2 regions of the Paenibacillus sp. CECT 9249 genome follow, and region 2 is predicted to be linked to the other one. Evidence: riboswitches for the same ligand, from Rfam matches in the RefSeq annotation. Region 2 holds a riboswitch; the other holds the start of a gene.
The links. A riboswitch is a leader RNA that binds a small molecule or an ion and turns the genes downstream of it on or off. The one in region 2 is predicted to bind S-adenosylmethionine.

Region 1: another riboswitch for S-adenosylmethionine. It lies ahead of LQ229_RS04025 (methionine ABC transporter ATP-binding protein); the one in region 2 lies ahead of metA (homoserine O-succinyltransferase).

The regions. Positions count from the first base shown of each region.
Region 1 is NZ_CAKKLI010000003.1:115,021-123,219, reverse strand. Features, by position in the region: gene mqnE (aminofutalosine synthase MqnE) at 81-1,187, shown strand; gene LQ229_RS04055 (FAD-dependent oxidoreductase) at 1,227-2,288, shown strand; gene LQ229_RS04050 (YuzB family protein) at 2,300-2,554, opposite strand; gene LQ229_RS04045 (NifU family protein) at 2,636-2,881, shown strand; gene LQ229_RS04040 (SDR family oxidoreductase) at 2,947-3,720, opposite strand; gene LQ229_RS04035 (MetQ/NlpA family ABC transporter substrate-binding protein) at 3,893-4,747, opposite strand; gene LQ229_RS04030 (methionine ABC transporter permease) at 4,993-5,664, opposite strand; gene LQ229_RS04025 (methionine ABC transporter ATP-binding protein) at 5,661-6,677, opposite strand; SAM riboswitch class I at 6,791-6,917, opposite strand; gene LQ229_RS04020 (Cthe_2314 family HEPN domain-containing protein) at 7,014-7,742, opposite strand; gene LQ229_RS04015 (UbiD family decarboxylase) at 7,732-8,199, opposite strand, start outside.
Region 2 is NZ_CAKKLI010000001.1:335,021-343,219, forward strand. Features, by position in the region: gene thrS (threonine--tRNA ligase) at 1-379, opposite strand, end outside; gene LQ229_RS01545 (putative sporulation protein YtxC) at 782-1,708, opposite strand; gene mqnC (cyclic dehypoxanthinyl futalosine synthase) at 1,895-3,028, opposite strand; gene LQ229_RS01555 (aminotransferase class I/II-fold pyridoxal phosphate-dependent enzyme) at 3,193-4,368, opposite strand; gene LQ229_RS01560 (PLP-dependent transferase) at 4,374-5,543, opposite strand; gene metA (homoserine O-succinyltransferase) at 5,576-6,517, opposite strand; SAM riboswitch class I at 6,600-6,708, opposite strand; gene corA (magnesium/cobalt transporter CorA) at 7,161-8,096, shown strand.

The DNA of each region.
Region 1 (8,199 bases), on a different contig from region 2:
TATTAAGTATTTTTTTTCACATGCCTGATCACTTGTTGTGATAGGCTGTAATCAAAACACCCGCAAAAGGAGGAGCCGAAATGTCGACAATCGTGACAAGCAATACCGACAATCAAATGGCTGAAATTATTGAAAAAGTAAGACATGGACAACGTTTAAGTCTTGAGGACGGCGTTTATTTGTACCAAACGGACGATTTGCTTACGCTTGGCCAGCTAGCCAACGAAGCGAACTTGAAGAAAAACGGGAAGAAAGTCTATTTTATCGAAAATATGAGCTTGTACTTTACGAATGTCTGCGAAGCGCATTGCGCATTCTGCAACTTCCGCAAAGACGAGGGCGACGAAGGCGCTTATACGCTCAGCGGCGAGCAAATGATCGAATATATCGAGCAGCATTATCATCCCGGCATCCGGGAATTCCATATTGTCGGCGGCCACAATCCGCATGTCCCTTTTCAATATTACGTCGATTCGCTTAAAGCGTTGCACGAACGGTATCCCGATGTAACATTGAAGGCATACACTGCGGCGGAAATCGAATTTTTCACCCGCATTAGCGGATTAAGCACGAAGGAAGTGCTTCAAGAATTGATGAAAGCCGGCCTGAAGTCGCTGACCGGAGGCGGGGCCGAAATATTATCGGATCAATACCGGAAAAAAATGCGTGTCGAAAAAGCGAATGTAGAACAATATTTGGAAGTGCACCGGACAGCCCATCAATTGGGATTGCGCACGCATACGACGATGCTGTACGGTTCGATCGAATCGCATGAGGATCGCGTGCGCCACATGCTCCATATTCGCGAACTGCAGGATGAAACGAACGGTTTCATGGTATTCATTCCGCTGTCAATGCAGCCGAGAAGCCCGAAAGCCGACATCCGCCGCAGAAATTCCGCGTACGAGGATATGAGAACGATCGCGATCAGCCGACTGATGCTGGACAATATTCAACATATTAAAGCCTACTTCATTAATATCGGCACGCAATTAACTCAAATGGCGCTCACGTTCGGCGCATCCGACGCGCACGGCACGATCGTGAAGGAACGCATCAGCCACGCCGCGGGCGCTTTGACGCCGGAAGGTTTGACGCGGGATGAATTGATTTGGCTAATTAAAGGCGCAGGACGCATTCCGGTCGAGCGCGATACGTTCTATAACGAAATGAAAGTATACGAATAGGGCATCCTAATCACTGACAAACTAGAAAGGAAGCAATTCATGAAGAAATTCGTCATACTTGGAGGGGGATACGGCGGGCTTGCCATCGCGAACCGGTTGCTGGAAGGCGATATTCCGTCCGATACGATCATCACGTTGGTCGACAGAATGCCTTACCAAGGATTAAAAACGGAATTTTACGCGCTGGCGGCGGGTACGATATCCGATCTTGACGTTCGCGTCGCCTTTCCTTCCGATCCGCGTATCGAATATAAATACGGCGCCGTAACCGGGATCGATCTGGAGAGCCGAACCGTTACCATGGATCAGGAAGAAACGATCGAATATGAATGGCTTGCCATTGCTTTGGGTTGCACCGACAAACATCACGGCATCCCCGGAGCCGATCAATATACGGCGAGCATTCAATCCTTGGCGAACACGAGAAAAACGTATGCCATCTTAAACGATGTGAAGCCTTACGGCGAAGTTAATATTATTGGCGGAGGGCTAAGCGGAGTGGAAATTGCGGCCGAGCTGCGCGAAAGCCGTCCCGATCTGAACATTCGGATTTTGGATCGCGGCCCGCGGGTGTTGTCCGCTTTTCCGGAGAAGCTTTCGCAGTTCGTTTCATCCTGGTTTGTCGAACACGATATCGCGCTCTGCTCTCATATATCCGTAAGCAAAATCGAGCCCGGCGTCATCTACGATCAGGAGAGACCTATATACGGAGACGTCGCGGTATGGACGGCCGGCATTCAACCGTCGGAAGTCGTGCAGAAGCTGAACGTGCCGAAAGATGCGCAAGGCCGCATCTTGCTGAACGAGTATTATCAAATACCGTCCTACCCGGAAGTATACGTGGCCGGAGACTGCGCGAGCCTCGCCTTCTCCCCCAGCGCGCAAGTTGCGGGCGTGCAAGGGGATCAGATCGCGCAAGTCGTGCAGGCGATATGGCAAGGCCAGACGCCGCGCCTGGACAAAATCCGCTTGAAAGGCGTGCTCGGTTCGTTAGGCAAAAAATCCGGATTCGGTTATATGGGCAAAAGAACGTTTATCGGACGGGTGCCGCGCCTGCTCAAAATGGGCGTGCTGTGGAAATCGAAGCATCACTTCGGGTAAGCTAAACCCGCTCATCCGATATGATCGTCGGGCCAAGCTTCGATTTCTTTCACCTTTTCCATGATGGCGTCGTACAGCTTCTCCGCCGATTCGGCCGCGACGATTTCGCCGTTCACATAGGCGTAAGGAAACAAATAACACTCGCCGCAATTGCCGAGGCAACCGTACTCGATGACGTCGTATTCGGGGTTTCGTTCCAATCTGCGCATCGTTTGATCCGTTCCGTGATGCATATTGCCGGCGCAAAACTCGATCACAGGGCGCATGCTTTCGTCCCCCTTCTTCGTTCGGGCATTTTATTTTACAATACTTTATAATATAATATATAGAGAAAGGAGTTGAAAGATATGAGCCAAGAAGTACAAAACAACATGTACGATGAAGTGCTTGAAGTTCTTGATAAACTTCGTCCGTTTTTGCAGCGCGACGGCGGCGACGTTGAGCTGGTTGACGTCGAAGACGGCATCGTCAAATTGAAACTGATGGGTGCATGCGGCAGCTGCCCAAGCTCGACCATCACGCTGAAAGCGGGAATCGAGCGCGCTTTGATCGAAGAAGTTGACGGTGTGCAAGAAGTCGTACAAGTATTCTAATTTTCATAAATTTGAAAGGGCCTTGCTTCGGCAAGGCTCTTTTTCCGTTCCGGCGCCAATCCGCCTCAAGCCCGCTTGACGACGGCGCGGATCGGATCAAGCCCCCCGGAGACATCCAAGATGTTGCCGGTAATAAAATCCGACTGCGGCTGGCATAAAAACCGGATCACCCTGGCGACATCCTCGCCCGTGCCCGGCCTGCCGCGCGGCGACTCGTCGTCCCTGACATGTTCCGCTTCGGCAATTGTCTTCTCCTTATTGTCGCCCCGAATATCGCCCGGGCAGATCATATTGACCGTAATGCCGTAAGGGGCCTCTTCGACCGCCAGCGATTTCGTGAAGGACACCAGGCCGACTTTGGCAGCGGCATATACGGCCCGATGCGGCCATGCCCTCGCTTCGGCAGCATGCCCGAACCCGAAATGGATAATCCGGCCCCATTGGTTCCGGCGCATTCCAGGCAATACGAGATGATCGAGCATCATCGTGCCGACGAAATTGCCATTCAGCAAATAAGCGATCTCATCCGGCGTATATTCCGCAAAGGTTCGCCGTTCGCGAATAAAAGGTCCCGCATTGTTTACCAATATATCGATCGCGCCGAATTGCGAATAAGCCGTTTCGACCAGCTTCTCGATATGTTCCTGCTTGGAAACGTCGCCATGAACCGCCGCGCATCGGACGCCTTTCGCTTCGATATCCGCCTTAAGCGCCATCGCTTCGCGCTCGCTATGCACATAATTGACGACCGTATCGCAGCCTTGATCGGCCAACGCAAGGGCGGCCATCTTGCCGAGCCCTTTGGCGCTCCCCGTAATGAGGGCCACTTTTCTACTCAACGTCTTACCTCCTTCAAAGTTGTACAACATAACCGCTGCGGACAGAACATGCGCGTCCGGAGCCGGTACATGTTCAAGTATAAAAGATTGTCCGGTAAACGGCAAATCCCGCAGAGGGCCTGCCTCTGCGGGATGATGTTTTCGCTATGCAATTGATTGCTGTCTTTGTTCCTTAGAATGCCGGAACGATCGATCCTTCATAAGTCTCTTCGATAAATTTCTTCATATCGTCGGAAGTAAGCGCCGCTGCCAGCTTCTTCATTGCGTCGGAATCTTTGTTATCCGGACGGGCGACCAAAATGTTGGCGTATGGAGATTCTTGATCCTCGATAAAGAGGGCGTCCTTCGTCGGAACAAGTCCCGCTTCCAACGCATAGTTCGTATTGATCAGCGCTACGTCCACTTCATCCAGTTGGCGAGGCAGCATAGCCGCTTCCAGTTCGATAATTTGCAGATTTTTCGGATTTTCGGTAATGTCGGCAACGGTCGACGTGATGTTCGTATCGTCTTTTAACGTGATCAAACCGTTTTTCGCCAGCAGAATCAAGGCGCGTCCGCCGTTGGTAGGGTCGTTCGGGATCGCCACTTTCGCTCCGTCCGGAATTTCCTCTACGGAGCTAACTTTTTTGGAATACGCGCCGAAAGGCTCGACATGCACCGCCACCACGGAGACGAGGTCCGTGCCGTTTTTCTCGTTTTGTTCGTCCAAGTAAGGCTGGTGCTGGAAGAAGTTCGCATCCAGTCCTTTCTCCGCCAATTGCGTATTCGGCAAGATGTAGTCGGTAAACTCTTTAATTTCGAGTTTCACGCCCTCTTGCTCCAATTGCGCTTGAATATGTTTCAACATATCGCCGTGCGGCGTAGGCGATGCGCCGACCGTCAGCGTCACCGTTTGTTCGGCAGCGGAGCCGTTCTCGTTCTGAGCGGCAGGCTGCTGCGAAGCGCCGTTCTGAGCCGGCTTATTGCCGCAAGCGGCCAACACCGCCACAAGCGTCAAGCTAACAATTGCAAGTACCCATTTTTTCATCTTTGTTTCTCCCCTCAATCATCATTTTTTAAATAAGGATTTATATATATGCGTGTTCAAAAAGTCGGCTTTTCAGCACCGAGAAGGTTGCGAGAACCCGAAGAAGGAGGAGCGCAGTGTAGGCAAAACCTACATGAGCACCGGACTTCGAGGGTGAACGCAAGATTCGATGTCGAATCTGCCACCAGTCACGCTTCGTGATCAAAAGTTGACTTTTTGAACAACCTCTAAAATGGAATTTCTCCTTATTTTCTCGTAAAGTGCCGCACTAACCGGTCGCCCGCCATTTGCAGCAATTGCACCAGCAATACCACGAGCACGATAGAGACGATCATCGTTTCCGATTGATAGCGGTGATATCCGTATCGGATCGCCAAATCGCCCAGTCCGCCTCCGCCGACCATGCCCGACATCGCCGTATAAGAGACGAGCGTGACGACGGTAATCGTGATGCCCGCAAGGAGGCCTGGCCTTGCTTCAGGCATCAGCACTCGCATAATGATCTGGAACGTGCTCGCCCCCATCGCTTGCGCGGCTTCGAGCACGCCGCGGTCCACCTCCCGCAGCGACGTTTCCACCAAACGGGCGAAGAACGGAGCCGCGCCGACGACGAGCGGCGGAATCGTTCCGAGCACGCCGATCGATGTGCCGACAATCGATCTGGTGATCGGAATCATCGCAAAGATTAATATAATAAAAGGAATGGATCGCAAAATATTGACAATAAACGAAAGTACGGCGTATACCGCCTTTCCCCAGAACGACGAGGACCGGGCTGTAAGAAACAATACGATCCCGAGCGGCAGGCCGATCATAATGGAGAACAAGGACGAAGCGCCCAGCATACGCAGCGTATCGAGCGTCGCCTTGCCCATTTCCGGCCAATTGACGATCGAAAAATCGAGCGCGGCCGTCATCGGATCACCTCCACATCAAGCCCTTGCGCCGTAAGCTTGTCAATCGTCAGGCCGATATTGTCGGCGCTGCCCTCTAATCTTACGATTAGCTGGCCGTACGGCGTATCTTTGATCGTCGATATCGTGCCTTGCAATATCGCGAAATCGACATTCGTCTCCCGCGTCGTCTGCGACAGCGTGGATTCATACGTTTTCTCTCCGAGAAACGTAATCTTCACCGCCCGGGACGAAGCCGACTGCGACGTCGCGATCGCCGCCCGCAATAACTCGCCCCCGATGCCGTCGCGGGCGATAAAGTCTTTGGTCACTTCATGCTTCGGCTTCAGGAACACGTCCGTTACCTCGCCTTGTTCGACGATGCCCCCTGCATGAATGACAGCCACGCGGTCGCAAATGCTCTGAATGACATGCATTTCATGCGTAATCAGGACGATCGTGAGATGAAACCGCCGGTTAATATCCGACAGCAGCTTTAAGATCGAATCCGTCGTCTGCGGATCGAGCGCCGATGTCGCTTCGTCGCATAACAGCACGTCCGGATCGCTGGCGAGCGCTCTTGCAATGCCCACCCGCTGCTTCTGCCCGCCGGAGAGCTGGGCCGGATACTTGCTTGCATGCTGCTCCAATCCGACGAGCGCAAGCAATTCGTTCACTTTGCGCTCGATTGCGTTTGCAGGCGTTTTCGCCAGACGCAGCGGAAATGCGATGTTGTCGTATACGTTCGCGGAAGAGAGCAGATTGAAATGCTGGAAGATCATGCCGATTTTGCGGCGGCGCGTCTGCAGTTCTTTTTTGTCCAGCGCCGTAAGCTCGATCCCGTCTACCCACACTTCCCCTCCCGTCGGTCTTTCCAGCAAATTGATGCAGCGGATCAGGGTGCTTTTGCCCGCGCCGGAATGGCCGATCACTCCGAATATTTCGCCTTTGCGCACTTGCAAATCGACATGCTCCAAAGCCGTCGTTTGGCGTGCGCCTTTGCCGTATTTTTTCGTCAAACCTTTTAATTCGATCAATTTATCACCCTCTTATTTCGAAGAATGCTAGATTCATTGCCGTATTCCAATATGAAAAACCCTTTCGCGGACAGATGCGCAAAAGGGTTGTTAGTCATGTTCAGCAACAGCCTCTCTCATCTGCCGGAATGATCCATTCCGAAGGAATTAGCACCATGACATTAACGGCATGCGAACCGCTTGCCGATAATCGGTTGCCGGGCTTCATCGGGCCTTTCCCTCCGCCGCTCTCGATAAGAAACGAATTATGAAATTAGTTTGAGTATACTAGGTCTTTGCACATGAGTCAATGGAAATTAGATGAAAAATTACAATAAAATTTTCACGGAGCGAAATTTACGATTTCGCGCGCAGCAATCGAGCGATATGCTGAAACGACGCCAGCAGCGTCTTGCATACCATTTCCAACGCCTGATCCAAATCGGCAATATTGTGACCGATGTCTTCCAGCTTGACTCTGCCGTCCAGCGCCTGATGACGCTGCCAAAGATCGTCCTGCATTTCGCTGTTCATATAATGAATTTCGGTATTCCGCTGTTTGCGCAGCCGGCTCATCGGATCTTTGTACGATTCCTTAATGGCTCCAAGCTTCTCGGCAAGCTCGGGTTCCGTCCCCGTATATCGCATTTGCCGCAAAACGGTGAAGTAAGAAAACCGCTGCTTCACCTTCCCGGTATTCAGCTCAAGCACCCCGTTGAGCAGCGTGCCGAGCTTGTCCAACACCGAGAACACGCGAATAAGCCCGTTTTTGTAAAAATAGAGATGACGGCGGTAATCCGTTTCTTCCTCGGGCGTCATTTCGTCCTGATACGTCTTCGTTACCCGCGAATGGAAGCGTTCCGCCGCATACCGGCTCTGTTCCAGCTCGTCGAGCGACGTAATCAGCCCGCGTGCCCATATTTCGTACTTGCGCCATATATGCTTAGGATCGTTGTCCGCATTCGTCAGTCTTTGCAGTTGAAGAACCGTTCGCTCCATCGCTTCGAACGTCGAGCGGAGCAGCCCTTCATTATGTCTCGGCGCTTCGCCGAACAAGCCTCGCAGCATTTGCGTCTCACGCTCCATTGGCAAAATACGACTTCCAACGGTCATCCACCAATTTCACGATATCTTCGCGCGGGAACAATTCGTCCGGATAGCCGGGCTTCATGCGCGCGTCGATGACGATCGGAACATCGTATCCGAGATGATGCTGGTGAACTTCCGCGTGAGCGAACATATCCGTAGCCGGGTTGAATCGCGTAAACACCGTCCATAAGAACGAAGCCTGCGTTGCGGCAATCCGCGCATCGTCGACCAGAACGACGAGCGGCCAAGCCGTTCCTTTGGCTCGCAATCGCGCGAGCAGCCGCTGGGCCAACTCCGGTTCCGCTTCGTAAGATGCGCCGGATACGACGAGACAGCCGCCGCAGTATACTTCAATATTGTCGATTTCCTCGATGTCGCCTTCGCCGTAACTGCGCGGCAATTCGCGAACCGGCTCGCCGACGCCGAGCATGATCGCCTTGCTGCCGTGATTCAA
Region 2 (8,199 bases):
TTTCTTTCTCGATCTTCGCCAAGTCTTCGGGATTGAGCGAATGCTCCATATCGATATCGTAATAAAACCCGTCTTCGATGACCGGACCGATGCCGAGCTTGACGGCCTGATTGCCGTAAATCCGTTTGATCGCTTGCGCCATCAAATGCGCCGTACTATGACGGTATACTTCCAAACCGTCCTTTGAATCGAGCGTTACGATTTCGACCGCGGCGTCTTCCGTAAGCGGCGTATATAAATCGACCGTTTTACCGTTTATTTTTCCTGCGATCGCATTTTTCTTCAAGCCGCTGCTAATCGAGCCGGCTACGTCCTCAATGGTGCTTCCGCTCTCGTATTCCCGCACCGCGCCGTCCGGCAAAGTAACTTTAACTGACATGGATTTAACCTCCTCAACGTAGTGAAAGGACCTTGAAAAACAATCCTCCCTGTAGTCGCTTGAACGCAAAAAAACCCGTCCCGCAAAGGGACGAGTTGTCGACTCGTGGTTCCACCCTAATTCGATCCGGCGCTGTCCTGCAGCGGCATCGGATCCTTAAGCGCATTCGGTAACGGGAATGAATCGGCACGCCTTACTGCTCTTTCGCCCGCGGCAATCCATCCGCCTGGCGCGCAAGGTTCAAACGTGCAGCTACAAAGGGGTAAACCGCCGGCGGTTACTGGAGGAAATTGCAGCCTACGTTTCCTCTCTCTGGACAGACCGGAGGGCGATTCGTTTCTTTGTCAACGCTGTTCAAGCTCCATATAATATCAGTTATTATAAATCCATTTGCGCCGGCGGTCAAGTGCATTGATCCTGGTGCTGCTTGTCGGTGTGCAAATACGGCGCGCAGTCCGAGCAATACACGCATACTTGGACCCTGTTCTCGAATATTTGCCGAATCGTTTGAATGACCTGCTCTTCGGGATGGCGCGTATGAATATAAATGTTTTGCGGCGAAACGGAAATGAGCGTGCTGACGATCATATCCTCCATCTCCAGCTCTTGATCGGGGAGCTCGATCACGATTCCTTCCGTTTGCGTCGTTTCGATTTGAACCATATGCTCGTTGAGCAATTCGAATTGATGTCCGCCTTTATGCATCAAATGCGCGACCGGAATTTTCGTTTCCTGCAAATACACGAAATATTTCAAGAGTGCGATAAATTCGTGGTATTGCTGGTCCAATATATATTCGTCCACGGCATATTCGACGATTTCGCGCAGCTCTTTCGCATACTGTTCCATCCGAAAATGAATAAATCCGTCCAAATGCACTTTCGTATGCTTATCGCGAAAATATTGCAGAAACGAAGAGGCTACCGTTCTTTTCCGGCGATCCCGGTTTTCGTACTCGCTCATTTCGAGATCCGTCCCATTCAACAAACGCATACAGTACTCCTCGACTTGCTCTACCGCATCTGTTCCTTCGAAGCGGCATTGTTTCGCGATCATTTTCCGCAGCAGCATGCTTTCCTTTTCCTTCAAGACGTATTCCGCCAACGCATTTGCCGCTTTTTTATATATTTCTTCCGTACCGGAATCGCCGTTTGCATCGGATGAAGGTCCGTAACAGATGAAATTCGTTTCACCCGCTCGCGTCGCGAAACGAAAGTGGACTCCTTCCTCTTCTGTATGTAAATCGTCGAATTCACGGGTGAAGCAATCGTATAATTTGGAAATGTCTTTCGCGGAAGTTTCCGTCATCGATACTGTAAAAAGTTCCATGGACTCACTCCTCAACGTTTGGTATATCCGTTAACGCGATTTCTTTGATGCCTTATTCAGTATATGGGGTTTCCGAAACAGATATACGACGATGAATTTGGAAACTCCGCCGCAAGAAACAGGAAAAAACCCCGGAAAGCGTCAAGCTATCCAGGGTTAAAAGCGTAATCTAATCCGTCGAACTATTTAATTTTGCATGACGAAATCGCGCTCGACCCTCGCATTCTCGTCAAAGATTCGCAATATATTATATTTGGTATCGCGCTGCGCCGGCGTTTTCCCCGCTTCGCGGATGATTTGCAACGTCGAACCGATGTTGACTTTATGCGTTGCCCCGGCCGCGGATACGACATTCTCTTCGATCATCGTGCTGCCGAAGTCGTTGCAGCCGTAAGACAACGTTAATTTGCCGATTTCCGGCCCCATCGTAACCCAGGAAGATTGGAAATTCGGGATATTGTCAAGCGTAATGCGGCTGATCGCGAGCGTCTTCAAATATTCTTCCGGCGTCGCGCGCTCGACCCGAATATTGGTGTTATCGGGTTGGAACGTCCACGGGATGAATGCCAGGAACCCGGCGGACGGGTATTTATTCGCAATGCATTCGTCCTGCGCCTCGCGGACGCGCAGCAAATGCAGCGCACGCTCTTCCATCGATTCTCCGAATCCGATGACCATTGTGGCCGTCGTATTCATGCCGATTTTATGCGCCGTTTGCATAACGTCCATCCAATCGCGCCAGGAGCCTTTTAATTTGCTTATTTTGCTGCGCGTACGGTCGTCCAATATTTCCGCTCCGCCGCCCGGCAACGAATCGAGTCCCGCTTCGTGAAGCTCGCGAATGACTTCTTCCAGCGACAAACCGTCGGATACCTCTTTCATCTTCAAAATTTCCGCGGGAGAAAAGGAATGCATCGTAATATCGAACCGTTTCTTAATTTCCCGCAGCAAATTCGTATAGTAGCTGAACGGCAAATTCGGGTTGGTTCCGCCTTGCATCAATATTTCCGTTCCGTTCACGTCGATCGTTTCTTGTATTTTTTGGAAAATCGTCTCATCCGGCAATACATAGCCTTCCTCATGCCCCGGACGACGATAAAATGCGCAAAAGCGGCAATATACGTCGCAAATGTTGGTGTAATTAATATTTCGGCCGATAACGAACGTCGTTATCGGTTCGGGATGCCATCGCTTCATGACTTCGTTGGCGACATGGCCCATTTTCTCGACTTGATCCGATTCGAACAGCGCGATACATTCCTCCAGGCCGATCCGTTCCCCTTGCAAAGCTTTATCCAGTATACGATCTATCGAACCCATCGTAGTATAGCATCTCCCTTGTTATGAATTTTACAATATACGAATTCCGTCCGTTTGTTTCATCGTAACATAATTTGCAAAGAAAAACAGCACCTTTCGGCGCTGTCGCTTATCGAAAAAATGCAAGGTTCCTGCGCGGGCTTCCTTGACATCCTTATACAAGATCAATCTTGCAGCGCTTGGGATAAATCGTCGATCAAATCGCCGATATGCTCCAATCCTACCGAAAACCGCAGCAATCCGTCGCCGATCCCCCGCTCCAACCGAACTTCGCGCGGCATCGCCGCATGGGACATCATCGCCGGGTAGGACAAGATGCTTTCCACCGCACCCAAGCTAACGGCAACAAGCGGAATCTGCACTTTGCCGAGCACTTGCTTCGCCTTCTCTCCCGATCCGACGTCGAAGGACACGACGGCCCCGTAGCCGGACGATTGCTTCTCGTGAATGGCCCGTCCAGGATGATCTTCCAATCCCGGATAGTATACTTTGACGATATTCGGATGCTCCGCAAGCCAAGCCGCCAGCTTGCGGGCGCTCTGTTCCGAATGAGCCATACGGGCTTCGAGCGTTTTCATCCCTCGCATAAGGAGCCACGACTCCTGTACGCTGAGCACCGTCCCCATCCCGTTCTGCAGCTGCTTCAGCCGGCGGCCGAGGGACTCGCTGCCGGCGACGGCCAGCCCGGCCAGCACATCGCTATGGCCGCCTAGAAATTTGGTCGCGCTATGCAGCACGATGTCGACGCCGAGCTCGATCGGCCGTTGATGATACGGCGTCATGAACGTATTGTCGAGCAGCGTGAGCAGGCCATGCGATTTCGCCCATGTTGCGACCGCTTCGATATCTGTAATTTTCAACGTAGGATTGGACGGCGTTTCCAGGAAGACCGCTTTCGTATTCGGTTGCAAAGCCGCCTTCACCCGGTCGAGATCCGTCATATCGACAAACGTCGTTGCAATGTTCATTCGATTCAAAATCGTCGTCAGAAAACGGTAAGTCCCCCCGTAAACGTCTTCCGTCACAATGACATGATCGCCGCTGGAAAACAACATGAACGCCGTGGAAATGGCCGCCATGCCCGAAGCGAACGCGAAACCGCCCGCCCCTCCTTCCAAAACGGCAATGTATTGCTCCAAAGCGTCCCTCGTAGGATTGCCGGAACGGGAATAGTCGAACGGCGGCGGATCGTTAATGTCGCGATGATGAAATGTCGACGCTTGATATATCGGCATGCTGGACGCGCCGGTCGCCCCGTCGATCTCCCCGCCGAAATGCAGCAGCCGGGTTGCGAATCTGCGCTGCCGATCCGAAATTTGCTTCTTGTTCTGATCTTTCATATCGTCTATTCTCCTTCGATTTCCCGTCTTGCCGCTTCGATCGCCCGGCCAAGATCTTGAATGAGGTCGTCTACATGTTCGATGCCTACGGAAAAACGCAGCAATCGATCGTCGACGCCTACTTTTTCCCGTATTTCGGGCGGAATGTCGGCATGCGTTTGCACGGCCGGATAAGTCATAAGCGATTCGACGCCGCCCAAGCTTTCCGCAAAGGCGATTAAACGAATATGGCGCAGTATCGGCTCGATATACCGTTTATTTTTCATTTTGAACGAGAAGATGCCGGTGTTGCCGGAAGATTGCTTGTTCTGCACCTCGTAACCGGGATGATCCGGCAGCGCGGGATAATACACTTGTTCCACTTGCGGATGCTCCCGCAAATATTCGGCAATGCGGAGCGCGTTATATTGATGCCTTTCCATCCGCAAAGCCAGCGTTTTCATGCCGCGCATCAATTGGTAGGAATCGGACGGGCCCAGCACCGCGCCGATCGAGTTGTGCAGAAACGCCATTTGTTCGGATAACGACTGTCCTTTCGTCACAATTATGCCTGCCAACACATCGTTATGGCCGCCCAAATATTTGCTCGCGCTGTGTATGACAATATCCGCGCCGAGTTCTAGCGGACGTTGGAAGAAAGGCGTCAGAAGCGTATTGTCCACAATGGTGAGAATTTGCTTTTTGCGGGCCCATGCCGCCACCGCCCCGATATCGGTAATCATCATAAGCGGGTTCGTCGGAGTCTCGATCAGCACCGCTTTCGTATTCGGCAAACAGCTCGCCTCGAGCGCGTCGAAATCGTTCGTATCCACATAAGTGGCCGTTACGCCGAACCGGCTCATCACGCGTTCCAACAAGCGGTAGGTACCTCCGTATAAATCGAGGGAAACGATCAGGTGATCGCCTTGCCCGAACAATGCGAATATCGTCTGCAGCGCCGCCATCCCGGAGCTGCAAGCGAATCCCGCGTCTCCGCGCTCCAAATCCGCAATCGCTTCCTCCAGCACCGCGCGGGTCGGATTTTTCGTGCGGGAATAATCGAATCCCGTGCTTTCTCCCAACCGCGGATGCCGAAAGGCAGTCGCTTGATAGATGGGAAAGTTAACGGCCCCGGTTGCCGGTTCGTTTACGGAGCCGATTTGCGCCAAGCGGCTCTCTATTTTTAAATCTGACATAGGATGGTGCTCCCCCCGATCGTGGTATTCGCTCAAATCCAAGCGCCGTAGTCGACTTCGACTCCCGCATTCAGATCGTATGGCGTTTCTTGATAGACATAGTAGTTCAGCCAATTCGAGAACAACAGGTTTGCATGCGACCGCCAAGTGGAAAGCGGCGGCTTTGTCGGATCGTCGTCCGGATAATAATTTTTCGGAACCGCAATTGGAAGCCCTTTGCTAACGTCGCGGTCATACTCCCATTTTAAAGTACAAGGATCGTATTCGGAATGGCCTGTGACGAAAATTTGTTTGCCGTCTTTCGTCGCGGCGATATAGACGCCCGCTTCTTCGGATTCCGACAGAATTTCCAGCGACTCGACCGATTCGATGTCCTCTTTGCGCACTTCCGTATGCCGCGACTGCGGCACGTAGAAAATGTCGTCAAAACCGCGCAGCAGCTTGACGTTCTGCTTATTGACCGTATGGGCGAACACGCCGAAGCATTTTTCCGCGAGCGGATATTTCCGAATTCCGTAATGATAGTACAGCCCCGCTTGGGAAGCCCAACATATGTGCATGGTCGAAGTAACGTTCGACTTGCTCCATTCGAGAATTTCTTTTAATTCTTCCCAATAATTCACTTCTTCGAACTCCATTTGTTCGACCGGCGCCCCGGTGACGATCATCCCGTCAAACCGCAAATGGCGGATCTCATCAAACGTTTTATAAAAGGTTTCCAAATGTTCGGCCGACGTGTTTTTCGACTTATGCGATTTCGGATGAAGCAGCACAAATTCCACCTGCAGCGGCGTATTTCCGATTAAGCGCAATATTTGCGTTTCGGTCGTTTCTTTCGTAGGCATCAAATTTAAAATAGCAATGCGCAAAGGCCGTATATCTTGATGGTATGCCCGCGATTCATCCATAACGAAAATATTTTCTTGAATCAACACTTCTTTGGCCGGAAGCGAATCCGGAATTTTGATCGGCATAAAGCTCACTCCTTTGTCTCAAATATAAAATGAGAAAAACCTTTCTCATACGAGAAAGGTTGTCATGTTCGTTCATGAGCCTTTCTCATCTGTCAGAAGCTACGCTTCCGCAAGAATTAGCACCGTACTATACTTAATAGCCGGTTGCCGGGTTTCATTGGGCTAGTCCCTCCACCTACTCTTGATAAGAATTGCTATGCAATATTCAGTTAATTTTAATAACTACTTTAATCGAAATACAGGCGGCAGTCAAGACTTTTTCGAGCATCCGGCGTGCGAACGATTCGGCCTTGCCAACCGCCGCACATTTTGCCGGCGGACGCCATAATTTATGATAGGTCGACGTCATGATTTTGTCTTGAAACATCAATGGACGCGCGTTATACTAAACAAGTGCTTGAATAACGAAATGGAGAGGTGAAGCCGGAATGGATGGCGATCCGAGGCCGAAAGGGGTTCGCAACTTCCCGCAACTGCATAGGAACGAAGTCAGCGTTCGATGTTTGACGTCCGGTGGAACGAACCGTTATCGTTATTGCTTGCATATTCGGTAAACCGCGGCGTTATATTCGCATGCCTGATTTCTTCCTCTGCTCTTGCGCGCAATGCAAGCAGTAAGGCAATCGAAGAGGAGTGAAATCGGATGAAAATACGTTTGGTACACGACGGCGCGTTTACATTGATCGATAACATCCATCAAGCGTTGGATGCGCCGAGTCAAGGTTTTTACTGGATTGACGCCGACGTCGACGATCTTGTCGTTTTGCAGCCGTTGTTCGGCATGCATGATTTGGCGGTGGAGGATTGTTTAAGCGAAGAAGAACAACGCCCGAAAATCGAAATTCATGAGAGCCATTATTTTATCGTCATCAACAGCATTCGTTTTGACGATGAGGAAATTTTCCTGCGCGCGCTGAATATATTTCTGGGCAGGCATTACATCATTACCGTTACAAAGCAAAAAATCAACGAGCTTCGAGCGGTCAAACCGCTGCTCTGGGAACAAGAAGTCGACAAGCCCGACCGGTTCTTGTATCATCTCGTCGACCTGGTCGTAGACAACTACTTTTCCGTCGGCGATCGGATCGAAGTCCGGATCGAGAATTTGGAAGAAGATATATTGATGCATACGAAGAAAACGCATCTGAATGAAATTATCGGATTGCGAAGCGAAATTTTATGGTTGAAAAAAGTGCTTAACCCGCAAAAAGAAGTGATCGCTACATTAAATAAGAAAGATTTGAAATTGATTGACGACGAGTTGCAAAAATATTTCAGCGACATTTACGAAAACGCGGTCAAAATCTCGGAAACATTCGAGACGTACCGCGACTTGATGAGCAACTTGCGCGAAGCTTACCAATCGAGCATCGCGAACCGCGCCAACGATATTATGCGCGTATTCACCGCGATGACCGTCATCTTCCTGCCCCTAACGATTATAACGGGCATATACGGGATGAATTTCGACAATATGCCGGAGCTTCATTGGAATTTCAGCTACTACGTTGTGCTAGGCTTCATGCTGACGTTAGGCCTCGGCATGTTCTATATATTTCGCAAGAAGGATTGGTTGTAAAAGGCTATCAGCCGATATATCGGCTGATCTCGGATAAGGCCGTCCCCATCGGCAAGTTGAACCGCCGCCAGGGGACGGCCTTATGCCGGCTTATGCCGGTATG